4 regions of the Paraburkholderia tropica genome follow, and region 4 is predicted to be linked to each of the others. Evidence: riboswitches for the same ligand, from Rfam matches in the RefSeq annotation. Region 4 holds a riboswitch; each other region holds the start of a gene.

Region 1 (7,123 bases), 210 kb from region 4:
CGATATCGCGTTCGGATCAATGCATCACTTCGCGACCGGCATCGTGAATTCCGCACCCTTTTCGGTGCTTTCCGGCCAGCGCTGCATGATCGACTTCTGCTTGGTGTAGAAGCGCACGCCTTCCTCGCCATACGCGTGCATGTCGCCGAACAGGCTGCGTTTCCAGCCGCCGAAACCGTGCCACGCCATCGGCACCGGAATCGGCACGTTGATGCCCACCATGCCCACTTCGATCTGGCGGCCGAATTCGCGCGCCACGTTGCCGTCGCGCGTGAAGCAGGCCACGCCGTTGCCGAACTCGTGGTCGTTGATCAGCTGCACGGCTTCGGAGAAGTCCTTCACCCGCACGCAGGCGAGCACCGGGCCGAAAATCTCTTCCTTGTAGATGCGCATGTCAGGCGTGACGTCGTCGAACAGCGTGCCGCCGGTGAAGAAGCCGTTTTCGTGACCCGGCACCGTGAGGCCGCGGCCGTCCACGACGAGCTTCGCGCCTTCCTCGATGCCCGTGGCGATATAGCCTTCGATGCGTTCCAGCGCCTGTTTCGTGACGATCGGGCCCATTTCGGCGTCGGCTTCCATGCCGTTCTTCACCTTGAGCGTGCGTGCGCGCTCGGCCAGACGGGGCACGATCTTGTCGGCGACATCGCCGACCAGCACCGCCACCGAGATCGCCATGCAGCGCTCGCCCGCCGAACCGTAGGCCGCGCCGATCAGCGCATCGACGGCCTGGTCGAGATCGGCGTCGGGCATCACGACCATGTGGTTCTTCGCGCCGCCCAGCGCCTGCACGCGCTTGCCGTGCTTCGCGCCGGTTTCGTAGATGTAGTTCGCGATGGGCGTGCTGCCGACGAAGCTCACGGCCTTCACGTCGCGATGCGCGATCAGTGCGTCGACCACGATCTTGTCGCCCTGCACGACGTTGAACACGCCATCGGGCAGGCCCGCTTCGGTCAGCAGACGCGCCATGAACAGCGCGGCCGACGGATCGCGTTCGCTCGGCTTGAGCACGAAGGTGCAGCCCGCCGCGAGCGCGACCGGGAACATCCAGCACGGCACCATGCACGGGAAATTGAACGGCGTGATGCCCGCGACCACGCCCAGTGGTTGGCGCACGGTCCAGTTGTCCATGCCCGTGGAAACCTGCTCGGTGTAGTCGCCCTTGAGCAGTTGCGGAATGCCGCAGGCGAATTCGATCACGTCGATGCCGCGGGCGACTTCGCCTTGCGCGTCGGCGAACACCTTGCCGTGCTCGGCGGTGATGATCGCCGCGAGTTCGTCCTTGTGGCGGTTCATCAGTTCGAGGAAGCGCAGCATGACGCGCGCGCGGCGGATCGGCGGCGTGTCGCGCCAGGCCGGGAACGCGGCTTTCGCGCTCGCCACGGCGGCGTCGACGTCGGCGACTTCGCCCAGCACCAGACGGCGCGCGGCGGCGCCGGTCGCCGGATTGAAGACGGATTGCGTGCGGTCGCCCGCGCCGCGTTCGCGCTTGCCGCCGATGTAGTTGACTACGTCCGCGGAATCGGTAAAGGGCTGCATGTCATCTCCTCGAAGTTGGGTATCGATTGAGTATCGATTGAGCATCGGTTGATCATCACTATGACGGCCAGTGTACGGAGGCGGCAGGCGTCTGCACAGCCACGCAGGCTGAATTGATTGTTTTCCAGCGTGAACAATCGCCATGCGCAGCGCTGAAAGATACGCGGGCGCGGTGCTATCATCGGCGCATCTTTGAGGATTCGGGGCGGGAGTCATTTCGTGGATACGCAGAACGTCGAAGCGCTCTGGACCCATTTGCACTGGCTGAACGTGCTGGCGGCGCAGGGCAGTTATACGGCGGCCGCTGCGCGGCTCGGCGTGAGCAAAGCCGCGATGAGCCAGCGGATCGCCGAACTGGAACGCGTGGCGGGCGTCGCGCTGGTGCAGCGCACCACGCGCAGCGTGCGCTTCACGGAAGCGGGGCGGCGGCTCGTGGAGGACACGCGCGCGCAGTTCGAGCGCATCGCCACGAGTTTCGCGAGCGTGCGCGAAATGGCCGACGTCGCGCGCGGCACGGTGCGCGTGACCGCGCCCGTGGCCTTCGCGCGTCAGCAACTGGTGCCGCGTCTCGCGCAGTTCGCGCGCGCGAATCCCGAGGTGCGCGTGCAGCTCGAATTGTCCGACCGGCTCACGTCGATCGCGAGCGAGGGTTTCGATCTCGCGATCCGCCACAGCGCGCAGGTGCCGGAAACGCATGTGGCGTTCAAGCTCTGCGACACGCGTTCGGTGATCGTCGCCACGCGCGCGTATCTGAAGCTGCGCGGCACGCCGCAAACGCCCGCCGATCTCGCGCAGCACGACTGTCTTTACTATCCGCGCACGCTCGGGTCGGGCGCGTGGTCGTTCGAAAAAGCCGGGCGGCGCGCCGAGCAGTCGCGCGTGAACGTGACCGTGAACGGGCCGGTGTCGGCCAATAACAGCGAGGCGCTGCGCGACGCCGCGCTCGAAAATCTGGGCATTGCGCTGCTGCCCGATTTCAGCGCGCAGGCCGCGTTGCAGGCGGGCAAGCTCGTCGTGCTGCTGCCGGCGTGGCGGCCGGTGGGGGCGTTCGCGTCGCAGTTGCACGTGGTGCGGCCCTATGGCGCGCATGTGCCGCGCGCGGTGACGCTGTTCGCCGATTTTCTGCGTCAGACCTTCAGGCAGGGCTTTCCGCTCGAATGAGCGATGCGGGCGGCGAGTCGCATCTGACGTTTTTTCGCATCGCCCGGCGCGCCGGAGGTTGACGCGCGGAACGCGCCGCCTTTACGCTCGCGCGCTGATGGTTCCCGGCGACGGGATCAAAAGGGAACGCAGTAACGGCGCGCGCGCCGGAAGTCTGCGGCTGTCCCCGCAACTGTGAGCGGCGAGTCCATGCCAGCGAGGGCCACTGGGAAACCGGGAAGGCCGGCATCGGGCGACGACCCGCGAGCCAGGAGACCTGCCATCGACCGAGGTCCAAGCAGCCGCAAAGGGCGGGGTGTCCCGATGCGCGCGCGCCGCCCGCGCGGCCGCCCGTTGCAAGGACAGTTCGACCTCTGGATCTGTCTGCTCATGAAGTATCGTCAATTCGCTTCCACCGTTCTCGCGTCCGCCGTCGCGGCCTGCGCCTGGCAGGGCGCTTATGCGCAAACGTCACCGCAAAGTGCTGAAGAAAGCGCTGAACCAACCCAGGCCGACGCCACGTTGCCGAACATTCTCGTGGTTGGCGACACGCAGCATCTGCCGCAATCGTTCGATCAGCGTTACGCCAGCACGCAGGTGCTCACGCGCGCCGATCTCGACCGGCTCGACCCGATCGACCCGAGCATCACGCAGGCGCTCGCCACGCTGCCGGGCGTCAGCGTTTCGCAGAGCGGCGGTCCCGGCGCGACGGCGTCGGTCAGCATTCGCGGCTCGGCGGCCAATCAGGTGGCCGTGTTCATCGACGGCATCCGCGTGGGCTCGGCGACCACGGGCACGGCCGCGTGGGCCGATCTGCCGACCTCGGCGTTCGATCGCGTGGAAGTGATTTCCGGCCCGGCGGCGGCGTCGTTCGGCGCGGATGCGGTGGGCGGCGTCGTGCAGCTCTTCACGCGCCACGCCTCGAATCAGCCGAACCAGACCACGGTGTCATTCGGCGGCGGCTCGAACAAGACCTTCGACACGCAGCTGCGCACCTCGGGCACCGTGCCGTCGAGCGGGCCGCTCGCGGCGCTCGGCGGACTCACGTATTCGCTCGGTCTGCACGACTACAACACCGCGGGCATCGACGCGACCAAGCCGTGGGCCTACGGTCACGAGGACGGCCGCAATCCGTATCACGCGCAGGACGTGGACGCGCGTCTTGGCTACGCGCGCGAGAACTGGTCGATCTCGACCTTCGCGCTCTATCACCGCTCGGATCTCTCGTACGACAACGCGGGCTACGCGGATCGCCAGCGCGATCATCAGCTCACGACCGGCGTGGCGTTTCATCTCGACATCACGCCGACCACGCAGTTCGACCAGTCGTTCGGCTATGCGTACGACCGCCAGTTCCTCTACGCGAACGACCCCGGCATGCCGACCGACGAAATCGATTCGACGCGCCTGAGCACGTCGACGTCGATCACGCATCAGGAAACCGGTCACACGCTGTTCGGTCACGCGCTCTCGGGCGAGACCAAGCTCGCGTACGACTTCACGCGCGAGCAGGCGTATCTTCCCGTCGATGTGCCGGACGGCCTGCCCGCGCGCAACGATTCCGCCGTCTCGCTGCATCAGTCGGCGACGCTCGGCGACTGGACGCTGTTCCTCGCCGGGCGCCACGAGATCGTACAGGGGCAAAGCGTGAACACGGGCAACGCGGCGCTCGCGTGGGCGATCACGCCGGTCTATACCGCGCGCGTGTCGTACGGCAACGCGTTCCGTCTGCCGACCTTCAACGACCTCTACTATCCGGGCTACGCGAATCCGAATCTGCAACCCGAGCGCAGCGACACGGTGGAAGTGGCGCTCGACGCGGCGACGTCGATCGGCACCTTCACGGCGGCGCTCTACGACACGCGCGTGCACGACCTCATCACCTACGATTCGCAGACCTTCCTGCCCGTCAACGTGGGCCGAGCGCATATTCAGGGCATCGATCTCTCGTACAAGGGCACGCTTGGGGCGAACACGCTGGTCAGCGTCGCGGCGGGGCTGCTCAATCCGCAGGACGTGAGCGATCAGACCTGGTTGAACCGGCGTCCGCGTCAGACTGTGAATCTGAGCGTCGATCACACGTGGGACGCGTTTCATCTGCACGCGCTGAGCACGGGCATTTCGCTGCTCTACGGTGGCTCGACCTTCGACGACCAGTACAACACGACGTATCTGCCCTCGTACACGACGGTCAATCTGCGCGCCACGTACAAGATCAATGCGCATCTCGCGCTGTCGGCCACGCTCTCGAACCTGTTCAATCGCGACTACTCGACCGCATACGGCTACAACTCGCTGGGCCGCACGGCGTTCGGCAAGATCACGTACACGTTCTGAGCGCGTTCGAACGGCGATTCGTTAGCAATCGTTGAGCGGAGTTGAGCGGAAACGTCTCGCGGCGGCGCGCGGTTTTGTACCGCAATGTATCTGCGCCGCCGCGGGAAAAACTCGCTTGCAATAAAGGGGGACGACGGAAACAAGCCAGATACGTCCAGCGGTTCAAATATCTCCAACGCAAGGTTGAACACAGACAACAGTGCGCCGACCGACTCACTCACTCATCGACTGGAGATTGACCATGAACCTCGTTCGTACCCTCGTTGCTGCCGCCGTCGTCGCCGTTCCCGCGCTTTCGTTCGCCGCCCAGCCGGCCCAGCAAGGCCTCACCCGCGCCCAGGTGCGCGCGGAACTGGTCCAGCTTCAGCAAGCCGGCTATCGCCAGTCGAGCGATAACAACCAGTATCCGGTTCACCTCCAGGCCGCGCTGGCGCGCATCGCCGCGAGCCAGGACGTCGCGCACGTCAACGCGCCTTCGCATGACGCCGATGCCAACGCCGTGCAGACCTCGTTCGGCGGCGTGACGAGCGGCAGCTCGGCTTCGGGCTCGCACGTCAAGCCCGCGCATGCGACGCTGCACGACTTCTCCGGCGCGCAGGCGGATCAGGTCGGCCTCGAACCGATCTACGCCCACTCCTAATGCGCCGGCCGTCGCGAGGCGCGTGCTTGAAACAAGCCTGAATCACGCTTGAATCACGCGCGCCTTCGCCCGGCGTTCTGCCGACCATTCCTCTCTTTTCCACACTCATTCCACGGAGTCAGACGATGCTTCGTCTTCTTCGCAAGTCCCTCGCGTTCGCCGGTCTGCTGGGCGGACTCTTCGCCTTGCCCGCCGCGCATGCCGCACAACCGGCGGCTCAAGCCGCCGCATCCGCCGATCTGCAAGGCAAGAACGTCGTGCTCGTGCACGGTGCATTCGCCGACGGTTCGAGTTGGGACAAGGTGATCCCGCTGCTCGAAGCGCGCGGGCTGCATGTGGTGGCGGTGCAGAATCCGCTCAGTTCGCTCGCCGACGACGCGGCCGCAACGAAGCGCGTAATCGATCAGCAGACTGGGCCGGTGGTGCTGGTCGGCCATTCGTGGGCGGGCGTGGTGATCAGCGAAGCCGGTAACGACGACAAGGTGAAGGCGCTCGTCTACGTGGCCGCGTTCGCGCCCGACGACGGCCAGTCGATCAGCGACATCACGAAGGGACTGCCGCCGCCCGTGTGGGCGAATGCGCTGCGCAAGGATTCGGCGGGCTATCTGACGCTCTCGACCGAAGCGGTGCTCGACGACTTCGCGCAGGACTTGCCGCTCGCGCAGCGCCGCCTGATTGCGGCCACGCAGGCGCCGTGGTTCTCGGGCTGCATCGATCAAAAGGTGGATCAGGCCGCGTGGCGTGGCCGTCCGTCGTACTTCGTGATTCCCACGCACGACCGCATGATCGACCCGCAATTGCAGGCGAAGATGGCGGCGCATATCGGCGCGACGGTGACGCACGTGAACGCGAGCCACGTGGCGATGGCGGGTCAGCCGCAGCAAGTGGCCGACGTGATTATCGAGGCGGCGCGCAAGGCGCAGTGAGTGCCGCCTGAGGTTCATACGAGGTGGCACGATGCAGCACGGTGGATCCGGAAATCGAATCCATCGTGCGCGCTATCGTTGCCGCCTTACTCGGACGCTTCCAGCTTGTCGATTGCGATGCCGAGTTCGCCGGCCATGCGCTCGACGAGCTGTTGCAGACGCGCGACTTCATCGGCGAGACGCTGATGATCGGCGCGCAACGCCTCGAAATCCTCGGAGGAAACGCTGCCTTCCGCCACGCTGTCGCGCTCGCCCGCATAGGACGTGGGCACGCTCAGACTGACTTCGCCGCACAGCAGATGCATCCAGCGGCTCTCGCGCTCGCCGGGCGCGCGCGGCAGCTTGACGACGAGCGGCGGCTCGCGTTCGGCGAGTTCGCTGAGAAACGCTTCCACCGACGACACATCGGCGAAACCATGTAGACGCGCGGAGTTCAGCCGCAGTTCGGCGGCCGTCTGCGCGCCGCGCAGCAGCAGCACCGTGAGGAGCGCGCCGGCCTGCGTCGGCACGCCGAGCACGCGGTTCAGGTTGTGCTCGAAGCGCG
Region 2 (7,123 bases), on a different replicon from region 4:
TGTGCGCGTGGCGCGCGTGCAGCTCGGCGTCGAGCGGCGTGCTCACGCGCGAGTAGTGGAACGTGTGGCCCGTGAGCGTGCCGTGGCGCGCGCTGTCGAGACGCTGCATGCCGAGCGCGGCGAAGCGCTTTTGCATGACCGCCGCGCCGGGCAGCAGGCCGAGCATCGGCGTGCACGCGCCGTCGGCGGACGTGAGCGTTTCGAGCAGATAAAGCATGCCGCCGCATTCGGCGACGAGCGGTCGCTGCGCGGCGACGTGCGCGCGCAGCGACTGCGCGCAGCGCGCGTTGGCCGCGAGCGTGGCCGCGTGCAGTTCGGGATAGCCGCCGGGCAGATAGAGGGCGTCGGCGTCGGCGGGCGCGGCTTCGTCGGCGAGCGGCGAGAAGAAGCTCAGGCGCGCGCCCAGCGTTTCGAGCAGCGCGAGATTCGCGGGATAGATGAACGAAAACGCGGCGTCGCGCGCGATCGCGATGTGCAGGCCGTCGAGCAGGCGCGGCGCGCGCGCGGACGCGGCGTTGGCGTCGGCATCGGATTCAAGGTCGGACGCCTCGCCGGATTCAACGTCGGACGCAACGTCGGGCAGCGCGAATTCGACGGCGGGCGGCAGGGCGGCGAGCGCGGTGGCTTCGAGCGCGTCGGCGGCGCGTTCGATGCGCGCGTCGAGGTCGCCGATTTCGTCGGCGCGATGCAGGCCCAGATGACGCTCGGGCAGCGCGAAGGCCGCGTCGCTGGCGACGTGGCCGAGCCAGCGGATATCGGCCGGCAGCGCTTCCTGCAACATCTGTGCGTGGCGCGGCGAGCCGACGTGATTGGCGAGCACGCCGTGAAACGGCACGTCGGCGCGAAAGCGCGCGAGGCCGAACGCAATCGCGCCGAAGGTCTGCGCCATCGACTTCGCGGAGATCGCGGCGGCCACCGGCACGCCGAACGTGGCGGCGAGATCGGCGCTGCTGGGCGTGCCGTCGAACAGGCCCATCACGCCTTCGATCAGGATCAGGTCGGCTTCCTGCGCGGCCTGCGCGAGCAGCGCGCGGCAGCCCGTTTCGCCGACCATCCACAGGTCGAGCGAGAACACGGGCGCGCCGCTCGCGCGCTCGAGAATCATCGGATCGAGAAAGTCGGGGCCGGTCTTGAACACGCGCACGCGCCGCCCGGCACGCCGGTGCAGACGCGCGAGCCCTGCCGTGAGCGTGGTCTTGCCCTGGCCCGAGGCGGGCGCGCTGATGAAGAGCGCGGGGCAGGCCACGCGCGCCGCCGTCTTCGTCTTCGTCGCCGTCGCGTTCATCGCGTCAGAACTCCACGCCCTTTTGCGCCTTCACGCCCTGCTCGCGATACGGATGCTTCACGAGGCGCATTTCGGTGACGAGGTCGGCGGCTTCGATCATTTCGTCGGCGGCGTGACGGCCCGTGACGACGACGTGCTGCATCGGCCCGCGCGCGGTCAGCACGCCGAGCACTTCGTCGAGCGGCAGATATTCGTACTTGAGCACGGTGTTCAGTTCGTCGAGGATCACCATGCCGTATTCGCCGCTCTCGATCATGCGCTTCGCGGCGTCCCAGCCCTTGCGCGCGGTGGCGATATCGGCGTCGCGGTTCTGCGTGTTCCAGGTGTAGCCGTCACCCATCGTGACGAAGTCGCAGTGCGCGACGCTGGCGAGAAAGTCGCGTTCGGACGTGTGCAGCGCGCCCTTGATGAACTGCACGACGCCGAGCTTCATGCCGTGGCCGAGCACGCGCACGGCCATGCCGAAGGCCGCCGTGCTCTTGCCCTTGCCGTTGCCGGTATTGACGATCAAGAGGCCTTTTTCGTGCGTCGCGGCGGCCTGCTTTTTTTCGTGGCCTTCGCGGCGGCGCTGGGTCATGCGTTGGTGCGATTCCGGGTCGGTTTTCATCGTCGCGAAGCGTCCTGTTGTGAATGCAATGAGTGTCGGGTGATGCGTGTTCTTGCGATGCGGGCGTCGGGCGTCCTGCATCAGCGTCGTGTATCGGGCGCGATGGCGGCGAGCGCCACCGTCACGCCGTCGAGCGCGAGCTTGCCGCGTAGCAGCGCGCCGCCATCGGCCGCGAGACGCGCGCACGGTTCGCACACGCCCGGCACGCCGAAACGCGCCAGCGCCGCCGCGCTCGGAGCCGAATCCGCCATCGAATCCGATGCCGATGCCGCTTGCCGCGCCGTCGCCTGCACCTGCTCGCGCGTGAATCCCCGCAACGGCAGCCCGTGCGCCGCGCAAAACGCGCGCAACGCGGGCTCGGCGGTTTTCGCATCGAGCGTCGCCACGGCGCGCACGTTCGCGAGCGGCCACGCGCCGAGCGCGGCTTGCACGGCGGCCTCGATCTGCGCAACCGAGACGCCCTGGCGACAGCCGATGCCGATCGCGAGCGCGATCGCCTGGGCGAGCGGCGCCGCATTGTCCGCTGCCGGGGCGGCATCGGGCAAGCAGTCGGCGGGCGGGGCGGGAGTCACGGAGCGCGGAAAGTCGGGGGCGTAATGCGTGGAAAAAGCGGAAATCGGCCGAAAACGGCGTAAATTCGCGCATACGATAGCACAGGCATTTCGCGCCTCGCGGCTCGGACAGGCGGCCTCGCGGCTCCAGCCGGCCTGGGCGAAACGATCCGGAACGCGCACGGAACCGGCGCCGCCCGCATGCCACAAGGACACCGCACGGACACCGCACGGACACCGCACAGACACCGCACAGACACCGCCCATCGCCGCAATGGCCCGCGCCCGTCGCCCGTCCAGGTTGACGCGCAGCGCACCCGCGCCTACACTCGCACGCACTCTGGTGCTCGCGTACGCGTACGTTTCGCACGCAGTTAAACGGGAATCAGGGAGCCATCCCGCCACGGGCACGGCCAACCTGAACTGCACCCGCAACGGTACAACGAGCGCATCGTCCGCAAGGTCGATGCAAGCCGCTTCATCGCATGCGCCGCATGCATGGCCACTGTGCGACGCGCGCCTGAATGGCGCGCCGCGCGGGAAGGCGAAGCGGCGTGACTCGTCAGTCCGGATACCGGCCAGATACGCGGGACGCGCGCTGCGGGGTTGCGGCGCCGCGTCCATGATTTCTGCGTCATGCCGGGCCTCGCCCGTGGCGCGTCCAGACCGGTTGTATCGTCCGTATCGTTACCGATGGCGTCATGCAGCGCGCCGCGATCCTGTGCTTCGCGCACGTCGCGAACTACGCTGATTGCATGTGCCGTCATGCACGCCACGCGACGACCCACCCGCCAGGACGCTCACGCGCGACGCGCACGGCGCGGCGCACCTCACCTGCGGCCCATGCGCCGAAGGAGCTTCCTCATGCAGATGCGCAAAATCCCCGTCACCATCGTCACGGGCTTCCTCGGCAGCGGCAAAACCACGCTGTTGCGCCACATTCTTCAGCACGCAGGCGGCCTGCGCGTCGCGGTCATCGTCAACGAATTCGGCGAACTGGGTATCGACGGCGAAATCCTGCGCGGCTGCGGCATCGGTTGCGACGAGAACGGCAACGAAACGGAAGGCCAGCTCTACGAACTCGCCAACGGCTGCCTCTGCTGCACCGTGCAGGAAGAATTCTTCCCGGTGATGGAGCAACTGCTCGAACGCCGCGCCGACATCGACCACGTGCTGATCGAAACCTCGGGCCTCGCGCTGCCCAAGCCGCTCGTGCAGGCGTTCAACTGGCCGTCGATCCGCAACGCCTTCACCGTCGACGCGGTCGTGACGGTGGTCGACGGTCCCGCCGCCGCGAGCGGCCAGTTCGCGGACAACCCGCAAGCCGTCGATGCGCAGCGCAAGGCCGATCCGAATCTCGATCACGAATCGCCGCTGCACGAACTGTTCGAAGACCAGCTGTCGGCCGCCGATCTCGTCATCCTGAACAAGACCGATCTGATCGACGCCGCCGCGCAGGACGCGCTCATCGAGGAGCTGCGCGAAGAACTGCCGCCGCAGGTGAAGATCGTGCGCGCGCAGCACGGCAAGCTCGACCTGCACACGCTGCTCGGTCTCGAAGCCGCGTCGGAGGAAAGCATTCATCTGCGCCACGATCACCACGGTTCCGCCGACGACGCCGATCATCATCACGACGAGTTCGATTCCGTCGTGGTCGAGGCGCAGGTGTCGTCGCGCGACGCGGCGGTCGCGGCGCTGCAAACGCTCGTCGATACGCACACGATCTATCGCGTGAAGGGTTTCGCCGCGCTGCCGGGCGCGCCGATGCGCCTCGTGATTCAGGGCGTGGGCCGCCGCTTCGACAGCTATTTCGATCGCCGCTGGAACGTGCAGGAAAGCGCGGCGCAGCCACTCGCGAGCCGCTTCGTGCTGATCGGCGAGGAGCTCGACGCCGCCGCGCTGCAAGGCGCGTTCGACGCGGCGCTGGCCGCGGCGCAAACCGCATCCGCGCAATAACACCGAGCACGCAGTTCAACGAGCGACACCCATGCATTTGCTGCGCACCACGCCGGGCGGTTTCGTCGACGACACGCAGGGCGTGATCCGCATCGATCAACAGCCCGCCGAGATCGTCGTACTGAGTTCGGCGGACACCACGCTCGCGCTGCTGGCGAGCGTCGTGCCGCGCCTGCCCGAAGGTTTTCCGGGCGTGCGGCTCGCGAACGTCACCTATCTGCGCCAGAACGCGTCGGTCGATTTTTATATCGACGACGTGCTCAGGCATGCGCGTGTGGTCGTGGTCGATCATCTGGGCGGCGAAGCCTACTGGCCGTACGGCATCGAGCAGGTCGTGTCGCTCGCGCAGCAGCGCGGGCAACTGCTCGCGATGTTCTCGGGCGACTTGCAGGAAGACCCGAACCTGATCGCCAGGAGTCGCGCCGAGCCGGATTTTTGCCGTCTTTTGTGGCGCTATCTGCGCGAAGGCGGCGCGGCGAATGCCGAAGGTTTTCTGCGCGCGCTCGCGTGGCGCGCGTTCGACTGGGGCCGCGAGCCGGCGCCGCCGGTCGTGCTGCCCGCCGCCGCGATCTATCATCCGGCGCGCGACGTGGCCACCGTCGACGACTGGCGCGCGCGCTGGACACCCGGCGCGCCCGTCGTCGCGATCCTGTTTTACAAGGCGCATCTGCAGGCCGCGAACACGGCCGCGTTCGATGCGCTGATCGATGCGCTGCTCGCGCGCGGACTCAATCCGCTGCCGCTTGCCATCACCTCGCTCAAGGACGCGATCAGCCGCGACGTGCTCGACCGTCTCGCGGCCGAACACGACATCGCGCTCGTGCTCAACACCACGGCGTTCGCGGCCTCGGCGCTCGACGACCCCGAACCGCTCGCGCTCGCGGGCGACGCACCGGTGTTGCAGGTGATCCTGAGCGGCGGCAATCGCGACGACTGGGTCAAGGACAATCACGGCCTGAATTCGCGCGACATCGCCATGCATATCGCGCTGCCGGAAGTGGATGGCCGCGTGATTACGCGCGCGATCAGCTTCAAGGGTCTCGCGTATCACTGCAAGCACACGCAGGTCGACGTGGTGCGCTATCAGCCCGATGCGGAGCGCGTGGCTTTCGTGGCCGAACTCGCGCGCCGCTGGTGCCACCTGCGCACGCAGCCGAACGCGCAGAAAAAACTCGCGCTCGTGCTCGCCAACTATCCGATGAGCGAAGGGCGCATCGGCAACGGCGTGGGGCTCGATACGCCTGCGTCGGTGGTGAACATCCTGCGCATGTTGCGCGACGAAGGCTATCGCGTCGCCGAGCTGCCCGAGGACGGCGAAGCGCTCATGGACACGCTCACGCAGGGCGTGACCAACGATCCCGACACGCGTGCGCTGCGGCCCGCGTTTCAGAGTCTCGCGCTCGACGACTATCGGCGCTATTTCGCGCAACTGCCCGCGGAGGCGCAAAACGCGCTGATCGCGCGCTGGGGCGCGCCCGAGCAGGACCCGGGCGTGCGCCGTGGACGCTTCATGATTGCGGGCTGGCGCTGCGGCCAGGTGTTCGTCGGCATTCAACCGTCGCGTTCGCGCGGCGACGACAGTTACGCGAACTATCACGACGCCGACCTCGTGCCGCCGCACGCGTATCTCGCGTTCTACTTCTGGCTGCGCGAGAGCTTCGGCATCGATGCGATCGCGCACGTCGGCAAGCACGGCAATCTCGAATGGCTGCCGGGCAAGAGCGTCGCGCTCGCGCACACGTGCTGGCCCGACATGGTGCTCGGCCCGCTGCCGCATCTGTATCCGTTCATCGTCAACGATCCGGGCGAGGGCAGCCAGGCGAAGCGCCGCGCGCAGGCCGTGATCGTCGATCACCTGATGCCGCCGCTCACGCGCGCCGAAAACTACGGGCCGTTGCAGGATCTCGAACGTCAGGTCGACGAGTATTACGAAGCCTTGATGGTCGATCCGCGCCGCGCGAAGCTGCTGCGCAAAACCATTCTCGCGACGATTGTCGAGCACAAGCTGCACGAGGAATTGAGCATCGACGCGCCGACCAGCGCCGACGCCGAGGACGCACTGCTCACGCGCGCCGACGCCTATCTGTGCGAGCTGAAGGAAGCGCAGATTCGCGACGGGCTGCATACGTTCGGCGCGTCGCCGCAAGGCACGCAGCGGCGCGACACGCTGCTCGCGCTCGGCCGCTACGCATGCGGCGACGGGCAGGGCGCGAATGCTGGGCTGATCGATGCGCTTGCGCGCGATCTGCGCATCGATCATCTGCTCGATGCCGCGACGGTCGATTGGGCCGCGCCGTGGACCGGCCCGCGCGCCGACGCGCTCGCGCAGCTCAGCGACGCGCCGTGGCGTCACGCGGGCGATACGCGCGAGCGGCTCGACATGCTGGCGGCGCGCTTCATCGCGCATGTGTGCGGCGACGCAGGCGCGGAGATCGATGCCGAAGTCTGGCCGCAAGTCTGGCCGCAAGTCTGGCCGCAAGCCGCGCGCGTGCTCGCGCGTCTGCGCGACGACGTGCTGCCGCGTCTCGACGCCTGCGGCCACGAAGAATTGCGTCAGCTCCGGCGCGGTTTCGAAGGCCGTTTCGTGCCGCCCGGCCCGAGCGGTTCGCCGTCGCGCGGCCGTCCCGACGTGCTGCCGACGGGGCGCAACTTCTATTCGGTCGACACGCGCGCGGTGCCCACGCAGGCGGCCTGGTCGCTCGGCATGAAGTCGGCGCAGCAACT
Region 3 (7,123 bases), on a different replicon from region 4:
GACCCATTCGCGCAGCGCTTCCTGCGCGCCGCCGCGCGGGAAGCCGCGCGTGGTCGAGGAACCGACGATCACCATCGTGCGCATATCGACATCCGACGATTGCAGTTCGCCGAGCGTCGTCGTGCGCAGCGTCTCGCCTGGGCGGCCGACGTCGCGGCCCAGCACCACGCGCGTCTCGGGCGAGCGCACCGCGCGCACGATCTCCAGCGCGCGGTCGAGCTGCCACGGACGCGCGCGCGAGATCGGGTTGTAGAACGCCATCACGAGGTCCGCGAGCGCGGCGTGATGCAGACGCTTTTCGATTACCGACCACGGCTTCAGATTGTCCGAGAGCGAGAGCATGCAAAAGTCGTGGCCGAGCGGCGCGCCGGCCTGAGCGGCGGTCGCGAGCGCGGCCGAGACGCCCGGCACGATCTGTAGTTCGACGCGCTGCCAGCGCGGATCGTCGGCGCCTTCGAGCGCTTCGAGCACGGCGGCGGCCATCGCGAACACGCCGGGATCGCCCGACGACACCACGGCCACATGGCGGCCTTCGCACGCGAGTTCGAAGGCGTGACGCGCGCGCTGCAATTCCTCGCGGTTGTCGGTGGCGTGGCGGCGCTGGCCGGGGCGCGGCGGGCCGGCCATGTCCACGTACGTCGCATAACCGACGATGTCGGTGGCGTCGTCGAGCGCGGCGCGCGCCATCGGCGTGAGCAGGTCGGCGCGGCCCGGCCCGAGGCCGAGCACCGTGAGCTTGCCGCGCGCCTGGCCGAGCGTGGCCGCGTCGAGCGGCGCGCGCGCGACGGCGAGCGCGATGCCGTGCGCGTCGTCGGCGTGCGGCGTGGCGTCGTGCAGTTTCAGGGCGTCGATCAGGTGCGCGGCACGCGCGTGATCCGCGTCATGGGCGAGATCGACGAAACGCAGCGGCACGCGCAGCACCGTCGCCGCCTGCGTGAGCGACGCGTCGCCCATCAGCGCGGCGGGCGCGAGCAGCGCCGCGAGCGAGGCCGTCGCGAGACCGTGCTCGTCGAGCGCGGCCTGCACGTGATCCGCGAGCCGTTCGTGCGCGGCGCGCACGGCGGCCACGACGCTGCGCGGATGAATCACGAGTTGCGCGGGATCGCCGTCCCAGACGTGCGGACTCACGCGGATCGCATGCGCGGCCGCAGCGTCGCGCGGCAGATCGACGTGATCGAGCCAGGGCGCGTCGCCTTCGATGCGCGTGGCGTCGCCCGCGAGCAGATCGGACACGAAACGTTTGCCCTGCGCGAGACTCGACAGCGCATAACCGTCGGGCGGATTGAGCAGGCAGGTGCCGAAGCGCAGTTCGCCGCTCGTCGTGATCGCGGGCGCGATGCCGAGCGCCGCGCCGATCTCGCGCGCCATCACGTTCACGCCGGTCAGGCCGCCGAGCAGCGGCACGACCGCGCTGCCGTCCTCGGCGAGCGCGAGCACGGGCGGCTCCGCGCCCTTGTTCGCGAGCAGCGGCGCGAGGCAGCGGATCACGATGCCCGCCGCGCACAGCGCGACGAGCGGCGTGCCGCGCCGGTACAGCTCGCGCAGATGCTCGCCGAGTTCGCTGAACGCGATGTCGCCCGGCGCGCGGTCTTGCAGCGCATGAATCTGCGCGCCCGCGTAGCACGCCTTCACGCGCTGCGCGGTGGCGAGCGCGCCCGGGCCGAGCACGATCACGGCGGGCGCGCGCAGTTCGGCGTTCATGCTTGCCATTTTTCCCCCGGCACCACGAGCAGCGAAAAATACGGCGAGGCCATCGGATCGACATCGTCGAGCGGGACGATGCGCTGGTTCGCCATGGTCGCGCGCTCGACGTAGAGCGCGCGCTTCGCGAGCCCGAGATCGGCGAGCACGCGGCGCACTTTCTCGAAGTTGCGGCCGAGTTTCATGATGACGGCGGCGTCCGCGTCGGCGAGACGGCGGCGCAGTTGATCCTCGGGCAGCACGCCCGAGAGCACCGCGAGACTCTGGTTGCGGTACACGAGCGGCGAGCCGAGCACCGCCGCGCCGCCGAGCATCGAGCACACGCCGGGCACGACGTCGACTTCGTAGCGCGCGGCGAGGCGGTCGTGCAGATACATGTACGAGCCGTAGAAGAACGGATCGCCTTCGCAGATCACGGCCACGTCGCGGCCCGCGTCGAGATGCGCGGCCACGGTGCGCGCCGCGTCGTCGTAGAAGTCGGCGATGATGGTCTCGTACGAGAGCGGCGGTTCGAGCGTTTCGGTCGTGACCGGATAGACGAGCGGCAGGCGCTCCTGTTCCGGGCCGAGATGCGCTTCGACGATGCCGAACGCGTTGCCCTTCTTGCCCTTGGCGACGAAGTAGGCGAGCACGGGCGCGGCCTTGAGCAGCCGCAGCGCCTTCAGCGTGAGCAGTTCGGGATCGCCGGGACCGACGCCGATGCCGTACAGCCGGCCGGTGCGCGGCGTGGGATTCGGTTCGTGCTCGAACATTTATTCGATCTCCGAAGCGAGTGCGTTGACGGCGGCGGCGGCCATCGCGCTGCCGCCGCGCCGCCCGTGGACGACCACGAACGGCACGCCGAGCGTCGAGGCGGCGAGCGCGGCTTTCGATTCCGCCGCGCCGACGAAGCCCACGGGCATGCCGAGGATCAGCGCGGGGCGCGGCGCGCCGGCCGCGATCATGTCGAGCAGATAGAACAGCGCCGTGGGCGCGTTGCCGATCGCGACGACGCTGCCTTCGAGATGCGGACGCCACAGTTCGAGCGCGGCGGCCGAACGCGTGTTGCCGAGTTCGCGCGCGAGCGCGGGCACGGATGGATCGTCGAGCGTGCAGATCACGGCGTTGTCGGCGGGCAGGCGCGCGCGCGTGACGCCGAACGCGACCATTTTGGCGTCGCAGAGAATCGGCGCGCCGTGCGCGAGCGCGCGGCGGCCGGCGTCGCCCGCGCCCGGCGAGAACGCGAGGTCGGCGGCGACATCGACCATGCCGCAGGCGTGGATCACGCGCACGGCGAGTTTTTCGAGGTCGGCGGGAATGTGCGCGAGATCGGCTTCGGCGCGGATCGTCGCGAACGATTCGCGATAGATCGCCTGGCCGTCGCGGATGTAATCAGACATCAAAAAGGCTCCGGGGCGCGCTGCGCGATGGCGTGCGCGGCGGCTTCGAGGGTCAGGTGGCGCGCGACGAGGCGGCCGAAACCGGCTGCGCTCGCGTCGCGCTCGTAAAGATCGTAGTGCGCCGGCGCGGCGGCCAGCAGCGTGAACGGCGCGCGGTGAGCGGCGGCGCAGGAACGCTCGCAGCCGCTCAGGTGCGTCTGCACGTGCGGCGGCAGATGCGGCGCGAGGCGCAGCGCGTCGGCCTTGGTGTCGGCGCGGCTTTTCGCGCAGCCCGCCGAGCCCGTGCAGGCGATCGTGCGCGCGAGCGGATCGGCGGCGTCGACGCTCAGGCCGAGCGCGCGCAGGGCGTCGAGCACGGGCATCAGCGCCGCGCGCGCGACGTGCGGCACGAGCGCGCCTTGCCACGGCGTGATGCGCAGCGTGGCGTCGCCGTGGCGTTCGGCGAGGTCGGCGAGCGCGTCGAGCGTGGCGGCGTCGAGGCGCGCGAGCGGCGGTTGCGCGCCGACGTAGCCGTCGCCGTTCGCGTGCAGCGCGTGCGCGCCCAGGCGTCGCGTGAGATCGACGCGCGGGCGCTGCCAGTTCGCGGGCGCGTGGTGATCGGCGGCGGGCTGTGGCGTCGGGATCGCGAAATCGGCATGACGTTGCGCGGCGTCGAGCAATGCAGCGGCGCCGTGCGAGGCGATCACGTCGCGCATGCGCAATTGTTCGGGCGCGGCGAGATCGAGAAACGCATGCAGCAGCGCGCGGATCAGCGCCTGAACCTGCGTGGCGGCGATGGAGCCGGTCGCGCCGTCGTCCGGACAACCGGCGAGACCGAACGCGAAACGCGTTGCGTCGCCTTCGCGCGTGGCCGCGAGCCAGATATCGTGCGGATGATCGAGCGCCGCGAGTGACTCGCCGCCGTCGATCAGCAGGGCGAATTTCGGCGACAGCGCGGCGAAGCGCGGCTCGTTTTGCAGCATCGCGACGAGCGGCGCGGCGAACGTCGTGGTGTCGAACAGCGCGTGCGGATCGAGGCCCGCGAGCGGGCTCAGCATCAGATTGCGCAACTCGTCGGCGGCGCACAGATTCGCGGGCGTCTGCACGCCGTTCGCGGGGCCGAGGCCGCCGGCGATCAGCGCGGCCGTGAGCGCCGCTTCCTGGCCCGCGCGGACGCCGCGAATCTGCACGTTGGCGCGGTTGGTCAGTTCGAGCGTGCCGTCGGCATCAGTGCGCGCCGCGTGCGCGATGGCGCGCGCCTGGGCGGCGCTCAGCACGCCGCCGGGCAGACGGATGCGGCACAGTCCGCCGTCACGCGCCGCGACGACGCGCACGAGCCCCGGACACGCCGAGCGGCGCGCCTCGGCAAGCGTGGCAGGGGACGAAGCGGGCTGCGAATCGTAATTCAAGGGACACCGTGGTTGCGTCGCGCGAGGCGGAGCGCCCCGGCGCGGCATGCGCTGGCGGGACGATGGCCGCCGGTACACCCCGCCCGGCATGGGCTCGCACGAACAGTCGTTCGGCCGGCAGGTCTCCTGGCTCGCAGGTCGGCGGCCGCATCGGCCTTCCCGGTAAAACCAGTGGCTCGGGTGGATGCGGTCTCGCTGCTCACAGTCGCGGGGGCGGCCACAGTTTTGCTGTGTTCCCTTTTATGCCGTCGAGGTTTTCAGGCCCGTCCGGCGCCGGCGGAAGCGGTATTATGCCCGTTTTCCAGCGTGCTCCGCGAGACGAAACGGCGCGCGCGCAACCCGGAACGGAGATCGGATGCAGGGCAGGCGGGCGTGGCTGACGGTGATCGGCATAGGCGACGACGGATACGCGGGACTCGGACGCGCCGCGCGGCGCGCGCTGTTCGAGGCGGATGTCGTGACGGGCGGCGAGCGTCATCTCGCGATGCTGCCCGCGCGCGTGGGCGCGCGCCGCGAGGCCTGGCCGCAGCCGTTCAGCGTCGCGCCGCTGCTGGCGCTGCGCGAATCGTCGCAATCGCAGTCGCGCGTATGCGTGCTCGCGAGCGGCGATCCGATGTGCTTCGGCGTGGGCGCGACGCTCGCGCGTCATGTGCCGATCGATGAAATGGCGGTGCTGCCCGCGCCGTCGTCGCTGTCGCTGGCGGCGGCGCGGCTCGGCTGGGCCTTGCAGGACGTGGCGGCGGTGTCGCTCGTCGGCCGTCCGCTCGACGCGCTGCGCCGCCATCTGTTCGCGCGCTCGCGCGTGCTTGCGCTGAGCGCCGACGGCCGCACGCCCGCCGCGCTCGCGGCGCTGCTCGCCGCGCAGGGTTTCGGCGCGACGCGCCTGAGCGTGTTCGAGCATCTGGGCGGTGCGCTCGAACGTCGCATCGAAGGCCGCGCCGATGCGTGGCAAGTGGACGAATGCGCCGCGCTCAATCTGGTCGCGTTCGAATGCGAGGCCGACGACGCCCGGCGTGCCGATGCCTGGACGCTCACACCCGGCCTGCCCGACGACGCCTTCCAGCACGACGGCCAGCTCACCAAGCGCGATGTGCGCGCGCTCACGCTCGCGCGCCTCGCGCCGACGCCGGGCGCGCTGCTCTGGGACGTGGGCGCAGGCAGCGGCTCGATCGGCATCGAATGGATGCGCGCACATCCCGCTTGCCGCGCGATCGCGATCGAAGCGAACGCGCAGCGTCAGCGCTTCATCGAGCACAACCGTAACGCGCTGGGCGTGCCCGCGCTGCAACTGGTGGCGGGCCGCGCGCCCGATGCGCTCGCGGGCCTCGCCGCGCCGGACGCCGTGTTTATCGGCGGCGGCGTGACGGTGCCGGGCGTGCTCGACGCCTGCTGGGAACGGCTCGCGCCGGGCGGGCGGCTGGTCGCCAACGCGGTGACCGTGCAGAGCGAGGCGGCGCTCGTCGCGTGGCGCGCGCAGCACGGCGGCACGCTCACGCGCATCGGCATCGGCGAGGCGGAACCGCTCGGGCGTTTCGACACCTGGCGCCAGGCGCTGCCCGTCACGCTCTACGACGTGCGCAAGCCATGAGCGCGCGCGCGCCTCGTCTCCTGTTGCTCGGCGGCACCGGCGACGCGCTGCGCATCGCGCGCACGCTCGCGCCCGAGCATGTGTACAGCCTCGCGGGTCTGGGCCGCGTGCCCGCCGATCTCGCGTGCGCCGTGCGCGTGGGCGGATTCGGCGGCGCGCCAGGACTCGCGCGCTATCTCGCCGACGAAGCGATCTCGCTCGTGCTCGACGCCACGCATCCGTACGCCGCGCGCATCAGCGCGAACGCGGCGCAGGCGTGCGCCGACGCGCGCGTGCCGTACTGGGCGCTGCGCCGCGCGCCGTGGCAGCCGGAATCGGCCGACGATTGGCGCTTGGTCGACGGCTGGACCGGCGTGACGGACGCGCTCGCACCGTTCGCGCGTCCGCTGTTCACGCTGGGCCGCGAACCGCTCGCGCATCTCGACGAGATTCCCGCGCATCAGCACTGGACGATCCGCTGTCTCGACGCGCATCCGGGCCACGCGCGCGCCGAGGTGATCGACGCGCGCGGGCCGTTCAGGCCCGAAGGCGAGCGCGCGCTGTTCGCGGCGGGGCGCTTCGATGTGATCGTCAGCAAGAACAGCGGCGGGGCGGCCACCGAAGCGAAGCTCGCGGTCGCGCGCGAACGCGGCTTGCCCGTGGTGATGATGCGGCGTCCGACGCTGCCGTCCGCACAGCGCGAATTCGACGCGCCGCAAGAGGCCATCGACGCGCTTCGCGCTTTTGTTGCTCCGAGCTTTCGATTCACCGATTAACACGCAGGATTTGAACGCATGACCGTCTACTTTATCGGCGCGGGTCCGGGCGATCCCGAACTGATCACCGTGAAGGGCCAGCGCCTCGTGCGCACGTGTCCCGTGATTCTCTACGCGGGCTCGCTCGTGCCGCCCGCCGTGCTCGACGGCCACCGCGCGCAGCAGGTGGTGGACACCGCGCCGCTCACGCTCGACGAGATCGTCGCGCTGCTTGATGGTGCGCATCGCGCCGGACACGACGTCGCGCGCGTGCACTCGGGCGATCCGTCGCTGTACGGCGCGATCGGCGAGCAGATCCGTCGTTTGCGGGAA
Region 4 (7,123 bases):
TGGGCAAGGAAGTCGCGCCGCTCGGCATCGCGGTCACGGCGGTCGCGCCGGGTTCGTTCCGCACGGATTGGGCGGGCCGCTCGATGCAGCGCACGCCGCGCGCAATCGCCGATTACGACGCGATCTTCGATCCGATCCGCCAGGCGCGCGTGGAAAAGAGCGGCAAGCAACTCGGCGATCCGCGCAAGGCGGCGCGTGCGATGCTCGTCGCGATCGAGTCCGAGACGCCGCCCGCGCATCTGTTGCTGGGCTCCGACGCGCTCGGTCTCGTGCGCGGCAAGCTCGCCGCGTTCGAAAAGGAGATCGCCGCGTGGGAAAGCGTGACGATCTCGACGGACGCATCGGACAGTTAAACGAAACGCGCGCGATCTACGCGCGCAGTTCGTCTGCGTCTGCGTCGGCGGCGTCCGCTTCATCGGCGCCGTTGTCGCTCCATGCGGGGAACGGATCGCGATATGCGATCCACGCCTGCGGCCCTTCGGCCATTTCGGCGTCGGTGAGCAGACAGGCATCGAGCCGCGCGCGCAAGCCCGCTTCGTCCATCTCCATGCCGATCAGCACGAGTTCCTGGCGCGCGTCGCCCACTGTCTCGTCCCAGTTGCCTTCGATGAATTCGAGCGACTCCTCATCGGTCGGCCAGCGATGCTTCGGCACCGCGGCCCACCACAACCCTGCCATGCCGTGCCGGCACACCGCGCCCGCCTGCGACCACGACGCCGCGTGCGTCGGCCGGCTCGCGAGCCAGAAAAAGCCTTTCGAGCGCACCACGCCCGGCCATTCCGAATTGATCAACGCCCAGAAACGCTGCGGATGCAGCGGCCTGCGCGCGCGCCACACGAAACTGGTGATGCCGTATTCCTCGGTTTCCGGCGTGTGCTCACCGCGCAGCTCCGCGAGCCAGCCCGGCGCTTTCGACGCTTCCTCGAAATCGAACAGACGCGTATCGAGCACGCGATCGAGCGGCACGCGGCCGAATTCCGCGACCTCGATGCGCGCACGCGGATTGAGCCGCCGCAGGATCGCCGTCAGCCGTTCGAGCCCCGCGTCGTCGATCAGATCGACCTTGTTGAGCACGATCGCATCGCAGAACTCGACCTGCTCGATCAGCAGATCGACGACCGTGCGCGTGTCCTCGTCGCCGAGCGATTCGCCGCGCGTCTGCAGGCTGTCCTGCGAGCCGTAGTCGCGCAGGAAATTGAACGCGTCGACCACCGTCACCATCGTGTCGAGACGCGCGACGTCCGAAAGACTCTGGCCGCTTTCGTCCGCGAACGTGAAGGTTTCCGCCACCGGCAGCGGCTCCGAAATCCCCGTCGATTCGATCACGAGCTGATCGAAGCGCCCTTCGCGCGCAAGCCGGTTCACTTCGAGCAGCAGATCCTCGCGCAGCGTGCAGCAGATGCAGCCGTTGCTCATTTCCACGAGCTTTTCGTCGGTACGCGAGAGTTCCGCGCCGCCGTTGCGCACGAGCGCGGCGTCGATGTTCACCTCGCTCATATCGTTGACGATGACCGCGACGCGCCGCCCTTCGCGGTTGTTCAGGATGTGGTTGAGCAGCGTGGTCTTGCCCGCGCCCAGAAAACCGGACAGCACGGTGACCGGCAAGCGTGAATCCATCGGATGACTCCTTCGACGAGTGTGGGGATCGGGGCGCTAGCCCGAATAATTGTTATGTTATAACATTCTCTACGAAGCCAGCAACGACGGAATCGGGCCTCCGGGCGGGCCGCGTGCCTTACAATTCTGTCGCCATGTCCGGAAGCTGGTGCAAATCCAGCGCGGTCGCGCCACTGTGATCGGCCTTCGCGCCGAAAGTCAGACCTGGGCATCGGCGCACATCAATCGCATTTTCGGGGCGCGAAACCCCTGGAGAAATCAGCATGTCTGCACCGGACACCTCGCGGCGCGCGTTCGCTCGCCGCCCGTTCCTCGTCTCGAACGTTCATTCGCGCGTCGGCATCGGCTTGACGTTGGTCCGCTAGGCGTTCGTCGCTCCGTCGCACTCCGTTTCGCTGCCCGCTTTTCGCTTTCGCGTCGATCGCCTCGACGCGGGCCTGCGTACGCGCTCGCACGCCGCGCGCCCCGCACACCTCGCATAACAACAACGCACACCGTATAAGCATGGACGTATCCACACCGCTTTCGCGCGCGCGGCGCTTCGCCGTGCACGGCACCTTCGCCTGCTCCTGCCTCGCTCACGCCGCTCACGTTTTCGCGCAAAGCGACAGCGCTTCATCCGCCGACGCCGCGTCTTCAACCGCTTCGCCATCGACCTTGCCCGCCGTGCGCGTGAACGCCGCGTCGTCGCAAACCGCGTCGTCCGGCAAGCCGGACCTCGCCACGCCGCTCACCACCGGCAGCCGCCTCGGCCTTTCCAGCCTCGACACGCCCGCAAGCGTCGACGCCATCGGCAGCGCGCAACTGAGCGCGCGCGGCGACAACAACGTGACCCAGGCCGTCACGCGCGCCGCCGGTTTCGCCACCGACGCCGCGCCCGGCAACGGCGGCACCTCGGTCTCGGTGCGCGGCTTCAGCGGCCCCGAATCGGTGACCACGCTTTACGACGGCCTGCGCATGTACGCGGGCGCGGGCACCGTGTCGTTCCCGTTCGACACGTGGTCGGCGGAACGCATCGAAGTGCTGCGCGGCCCGGCCACCGTGCTCTACGGCGAAGGCGGCATCGGCGGCGTCATCAACGTCGTGCCGAAAGCGCCGCAACGCGACGATGCGACGACGATCCAGCTCGGCGCGGGCACCTATGGCGAAAAACGCGTGGCGCTCGACACGACCGGCGCGCTCGGCCCGATGCTTTCCTACCGCTTCTATCTCGCCGACGACCGGAACAACGGCTGGCTGCCGCGCGGTGAATCGCACACGACCGCGCTCGGCGGCGCGCTGCGTCTGGACGTGAATCCGCGTCTCTCGTTCACGCTCGATTACGACTACGGCCGGCAAATGCCCGCGCGTTATTTCGGCGTGCCGGTGACGGACGGTCAGCTCGATCCCGCGCTCGAACGCCAGAACTACAACGTCGGCAATGCGTCGATCGCGTACTTCGACCAGTGGACGCGCCTGAACACGCAATGGCGCGCCGCGCCCGGCATCACCGTGCGCAACCAGCTCTACTATCTGGTCACGAACCGTCACTGGCGCGACAGCGAAAGCTACACGCTGATGGGCGACGGCAACGTGCAGCGCAGCGATTACCTCGAAATCCTCCATCACGAACGGCAGGTCGGCGATACGCTCGACGCGACCTTCGACGGCCATCTGCTCGGCCGCCAGGACCGCCTCGTCGTGGGCGCGGATTTCAATCAGATTTCGTTTCTCGACACCAGCAATTCTCCCTACGACGGCTCGTCGATCGTGCCGCAATACGGCTTCGATCCGGGCGTGTTTTCGAGCCCCGATCCGACCGTGCCGCAATTTCGCACCAGCACGCGCCAGGCGTCCGTGTACGCCGAAAACCGCCTTGAACTGACCGACCGCCTCGCGTGGATCGCGGGCCTGCGCTACGACCATATCGACTATCACCGCGATACCTTCGCGACGGTCAGCGGTCCCGCGTCGTCGTTCGATCGCACCTTCGCGCACACGGGCTGGCGCACCGGCCTCGTGTTCTCGCTCACGCCGGATCTCTCGGTCTACGCGCAATACACCACGGGCGCCGAGGGCGTGGGCTCGCTCGTCACGCTCTCGAAGTCGAGCAGCAACTTCTCTCTCGCCAACGGCGAACAATGGGAAGCGGGCGTCAAGCAGCAGTGGTGGGGCGGCCGCGCGTCGTGGACGCTCGCGTTCTATCAGATCGTCAAGCGCGATCTCCTGAGCACCGATCCGTCGAATCCCGATCTCACGCAGCAGGTCGGCAAGCAGTCGTCGCGCGGCGTGGAATGGACGGGCGCGCTGCAATTGGGCGGCGGCTGGTCGATCGACGCGAACGCCTCGTTCCTGCGCGCGCGTTACGACGATTTCAACGAAAGCGTGAATGGCCAGAGCGTGTCGCGCGCGGGCAACGTGCCGTACAACATTCCCGAGCAGACCGCGAACGTGTGGCTCGACTGGGCCTTCATGCCGGGCTGGCGCGCGGGCGCGGGCGTGCATTACGTGGGCCGCCGTTACGGCGATACGGCGAACACCGTGTCGATTCCGAGCTACACGCTGATCGACGCCTCGGCGTCGTGGCGCGCTACGCGCAACCTCACGCTCGCGCTCTATCTGCGCAATCTCACGAACCGCACCTACGCGGTGACGACGCAGAACGACGGCGGCCAATGGCTGCTGGGCGCGCCGCGTTCGGGCTGGGTCACGGCCACGTTGAGTTTCTGATTCATTTCCTCAGGATGCCGAATTATGACGTCATTGCAGATCGACGGACTCGACTGGTCGCCACACGATGAACGCGGCGAACGCGGCGCGCGTGCGCTGCTGCACGCCATCGACGTCGACGTGAAGCCCGGCGAATTCGTCGGTCTGATCGGGCCGAACGGCAGCGGCAAAACCAGCCTGCTGCGTTGCGCGTTTCGTTACGCGAAGCCGCAGCGCGGCGCGATCACGCTCGACGGCGACGACGTCTGGGCGCAGAGCGCGCGCTGGAGCGCGCAGCGCATCGCGGTGCTGCTGCAGGACGCGCCCGATGATTTCGGCCTGAGCGTCGCGGAAGTCGTCGCGATGGGACGCACGCCGCATCAACGCGCGCTCGCGGGCGAAACGGCCGAGGACCGCGAACGCATCGAGCGCGCGCTGCTCGACGTCGGGCTCGCCCACGCACGCACACGGCCCTTCGCCACGCTGTCGGGCGGCGAGCGCCAGCGCGCGCTGCTCGCGCGTGCGCTCGTACAGGCGCCGCGCGTGCTGATGCTCGACGAACCCACCAACCATCTCGATCCACGCCATCAGATCGATTTGCTCGCGCTCGTGAAGCGTCAGCGCATCACGACGCTCGCGACGATCCACGATCTCAATCTCGCCGCCGCGTTCTGCGACCGGCTGTTCGTGATCGACGCGGGCGAGATCGTCGCGCGCGGCACGCCGGACCAGGTGCTGACCGAAGCGCTGCTCAAGCGCGTTTATGGCGTCGATGCGATCGTCGATCGCCATCCGGTGACGGGCGGGCCGCGCGTCACGTTGATCACCACGCATTCGGAGTCGAACGCATGAAAATGAACCGAGGTTTGCGCGCCGCTGTCGCGCTGCTGCTCGCGTGCGCGAGCGCGGCCGCGCACGCGGGCCACTATCCCGTCACGGTGCGCAGTTGCAATCGCGACGTGACGTTCACGCAGATGCCCGCGCGCGCCGTGAGCAACGACGTGAATCTCACGGAGATGATGCTCGCGCTCGGTCTGCGCACGCGCATGGCGGGCTTTACCGGCATCAGCGGCTGGAAGACGGCGGACCCCGCGTTGCAGGCCGCGCTGCTCGGTCTGCCCGAACTCGCGCGCCGCTATCCGTCGCTCGAAACGCTCGCTGCCGCGCACGCCGATCTCTACGTGGCGGGCTGGAATTACGGCATGCGCGTGGGCGGCCCGATCACGCCGCAAACGCTCGCGCGCTTCAATATCGCCACCTATGAACTCACGGAATCGTGCTCGCATGTGATGCCGCGACCGGCCGCTTCGCTCGACGATGTCTATAACGACCTGCGCAACCTCGGCGCGATTTTCGATGTCGAGGCGCGCGCACGGATGCTGATCGCGTCGATGCAATCGCGCGTCGCCGATGTGCGCCGCGTGCTGAATGCCAACACGCAGACGACGCCGCGCGTACTCGTCTACGACAGCGGCGAGGACAAGCCCTTCACGGCGGGCGCGCTCGCGATGCCCACGGCGCTGATCCGCGCGGCGGGCGGCCGCAACGTGATGGACGACGTCGCGCAAAGCTGGACCCAGGTGAGTTGGGAAAGCGTGGTCGCGCGCGATCCGCAGGTGATCGTAATCGTCGATTACGGCGCGGTGACGGCGGCGCAGAAGGAAGCGTTTCTGCTGAGCTCGCCCGCGCTTGCGAACGTCGCGGCGATTCGCGCGCGTCGCTTCGTCGTGGTGGCGTACGACGCGGCAACGCCGGGCGTGCGCAACGCGCAAGCCGTCGAAACGATCGCGCGCGGTTTGCATCCGGAAGCCTTTGCGGCGCACAACAACACACCGGGCACGCCATGAACGCACGCCCTTCGGACACATCCGCGCCATTGACGCTGCCCTTCACGGCGATCGTGTCGCTCGCGTGCGCGCTCGCCGTTTCCATCGTGCTCGCGGTCGGCTTCGGGCCGGCGCACATCGCGCCGCTCGACGTCGTGCGCACGGTGGCTTCGCACATCAGCGGCGGCGCGCAGATCAACACGATGATCGACGATATCGTCTGGCAAATCCGCCTGCCGCGCGTACTGCTGGGCGCGCTCGTGGGCGCCGCGCTCGCGCTGTCCGGCGCGGTCCTGCAAGCCGCCACGTCGAACCGTCTCGCCGATCCGCATCTGCTCGGCGTGAGCGCGGGGGCAAGCGTCGGCGCGGTCGCGGCGACGCTGTGGCTCGGCGCGGCATGGGGCGCGCTGACCTTGCCCGCGTGCGCCTTCGTCGGCGCGCTCGCGGCTACTGCGCTTGTGATCGATTGCGGCACGCGCGGCGCGCGGCTCGATGCGCAGCGCCTCCTGCTCGCGGGCGTCGCCATGTCGTTCGTGCTGATGGCGCTCGCGAATCTGCTGCTCTATATGGGCGATCAGCGCGCGTCCGCCTCGGTGCTGTTCTGGATGCTCGGCGGCCTCGGCCTCGCGCGCTGGAGTCTGCTCGGAATCCCCGCCGCGTTCGTCGCCGGCGGCCTGCTTCTGCTGATCGCGCGCCGTCGCGAACTCAATGCACTGATGAGCGGCGACATCGTGGCCGCCACGCTCGGCCTCAATGTGGCGCGCGTGCGCCGCGAGTTGTTCGTCGTGTGTTCGTTGCTGACGGCGGCCATGGTGGCCGTGAGCGGCGCGATTGGCTTCGTGGGACTGGTGGCGCCGCATATCGCGCGGCGACTCGTCGGCACCGATCATGCGCGCGTGCTGCCCGCCTCGGCGCTCGTCGGCGCGTTGCTGCTCGTATGGGCCGACGTGACCGCGCGCACGCTGATCGCGCCCGACGATTTGCCGGTTGGC

The links. A riboswitch is a leader RNA that binds a small molecule or an ion and turns the genes downstream of it on or off. The one in region 4 is predicted to bind cobalamin.
Region 1: linked by a shared signal. The riboswitch ahead of G5S35_RS27495 (TonB-dependent receptor domain-containing protein) and the one ahead of G5S35_RS26535 (TonB-dependent receptor) in region 4 are both predicted to bind cobalamin.
Region 2: linked by a shared signal. The riboswitch ahead of cobW (cobalamin biosynthesis protein CobW) and the one ahead of G5S35_RS26535 (TonB-dependent receptor) in region 4 are both predicted to bind cobalamin.
Region 3: linked by a shared signal. The riboswitch ahead of cobG (precorrin-3B synthase) and the one ahead of G5S35_RS26535 (TonB-dependent receptor) in region 4 are both predicted to bind cobalamin.

Annotation. Positions count from the first base shown of each region.
Region 1 is NZ_CP049136.1:885,247-892,369, forward strand. Features, by position in the region: gene G5S35_RS27485 (CoA-acylating methylmalonate-semialdehyde dehydrogenase) at 25-1,536, opposite strand; gene G5S35_RS27490 (LysR family transcriptional regulator) at 1,756-2,697, shown strand; cobalamin riboswitch at 2,778-2,975, shown strand; gene G5S35_RS27495 (TonB-dependent receptor domain-containing protein) at 3,067-5,013, shown strand; gene G5S35_RS27500 (DUF4148 domain-containing protein) at 5,255-5,653, shown strand; gene G5S35_RS27505 (alpha/beta fold hydrolase) at 5,779-6,579, shown strand; gene G5S35_RS27510 (YceH family protein) at 6,666-7,123, opposite strand, start outside.
Region 2 is NZ_CP049135.1:831,416-838,538, reverse strand. Features, by position in the region: gene G5S35_RS18595 (cobyrinic acid a,c-diamide synthase CobB) at 1-1,285, opposite strand, end outside; gene cobO (cob(I)yrinic acid a,c-diamide adenosyltransferase) at 1,290-1,892, opposite strand; gene G5S35_RS39500 (cobalamin biosynthesis protein) at 1,973-2,386, opposite strand; cobalamin riboswitch at 2,768-3,040, shown strand; gene cobW (cobalamin biosynthesis protein CobW) at 3,314-4,399, shown strand; gene cobN (cobaltochelatase subunit CobN) at 4,431-7,123, shown strand, end outside.
Region 3 is NZ_CP049135.1:820,285-827,407, reverse strand. Features, by position in the region: gene cobJ (precorrin-3B C(17)-methyltransferase) at 1-1,701, opposite strand, end outside; gene G5S35_RS18550 (precorrin-2 C(20)-methyltransferase) at 1,698-2,453, opposite strand; gene G5S35_RS18545 (precorrin-8X methylmutase) at 2,454-3,080, opposite strand; gene cobG (precorrin-3B synthase) at 3,080-4,516, opposite strand; cobalamin riboswitch at 4,568-4,761, opposite strand; gene cbiE (precorrin-6y C5,15-methyltransferase (decarboxylating) subunit CbiE) at 4,824-6,056, shown strand; gene G5S35_RS18530 (cobalt-precorrin-6A reductase) at 6,053-6,811, shown strand; gene cobM (precorrin-4 C(11)-methyltransferase) at 6,830-7,123, shown strand, end outside.
Region 4 is NZ_CP049136.1:673,537-680,659, forward strand. Features, by position in the region: gene G5S35_RS26525 (oxidoreductase) at 1-353, shown strand, start outside; gene zigA (zinc metallochaperone GTPase ZigA) at 370-1,617, opposite strand; adenosylcobalamin (AdoCbl) riboswitch at 1,732-1,879, shown strand; gene G5S35_RS26535 (TonB-dependent receptor) at 2,122-4,326, shown strand; gene G5S35_RS26540 (ABC transporter ATP-binding protein) at 4,351-5,157, shown strand; gene G5S35_RS26545 (ABC transporter substrate-binding protein) at 5,154-6,152, shown strand; gene G5S35_RS26550 (FecCD family ABC transporter permease) at 6,149-7,123, shown strand, end outside.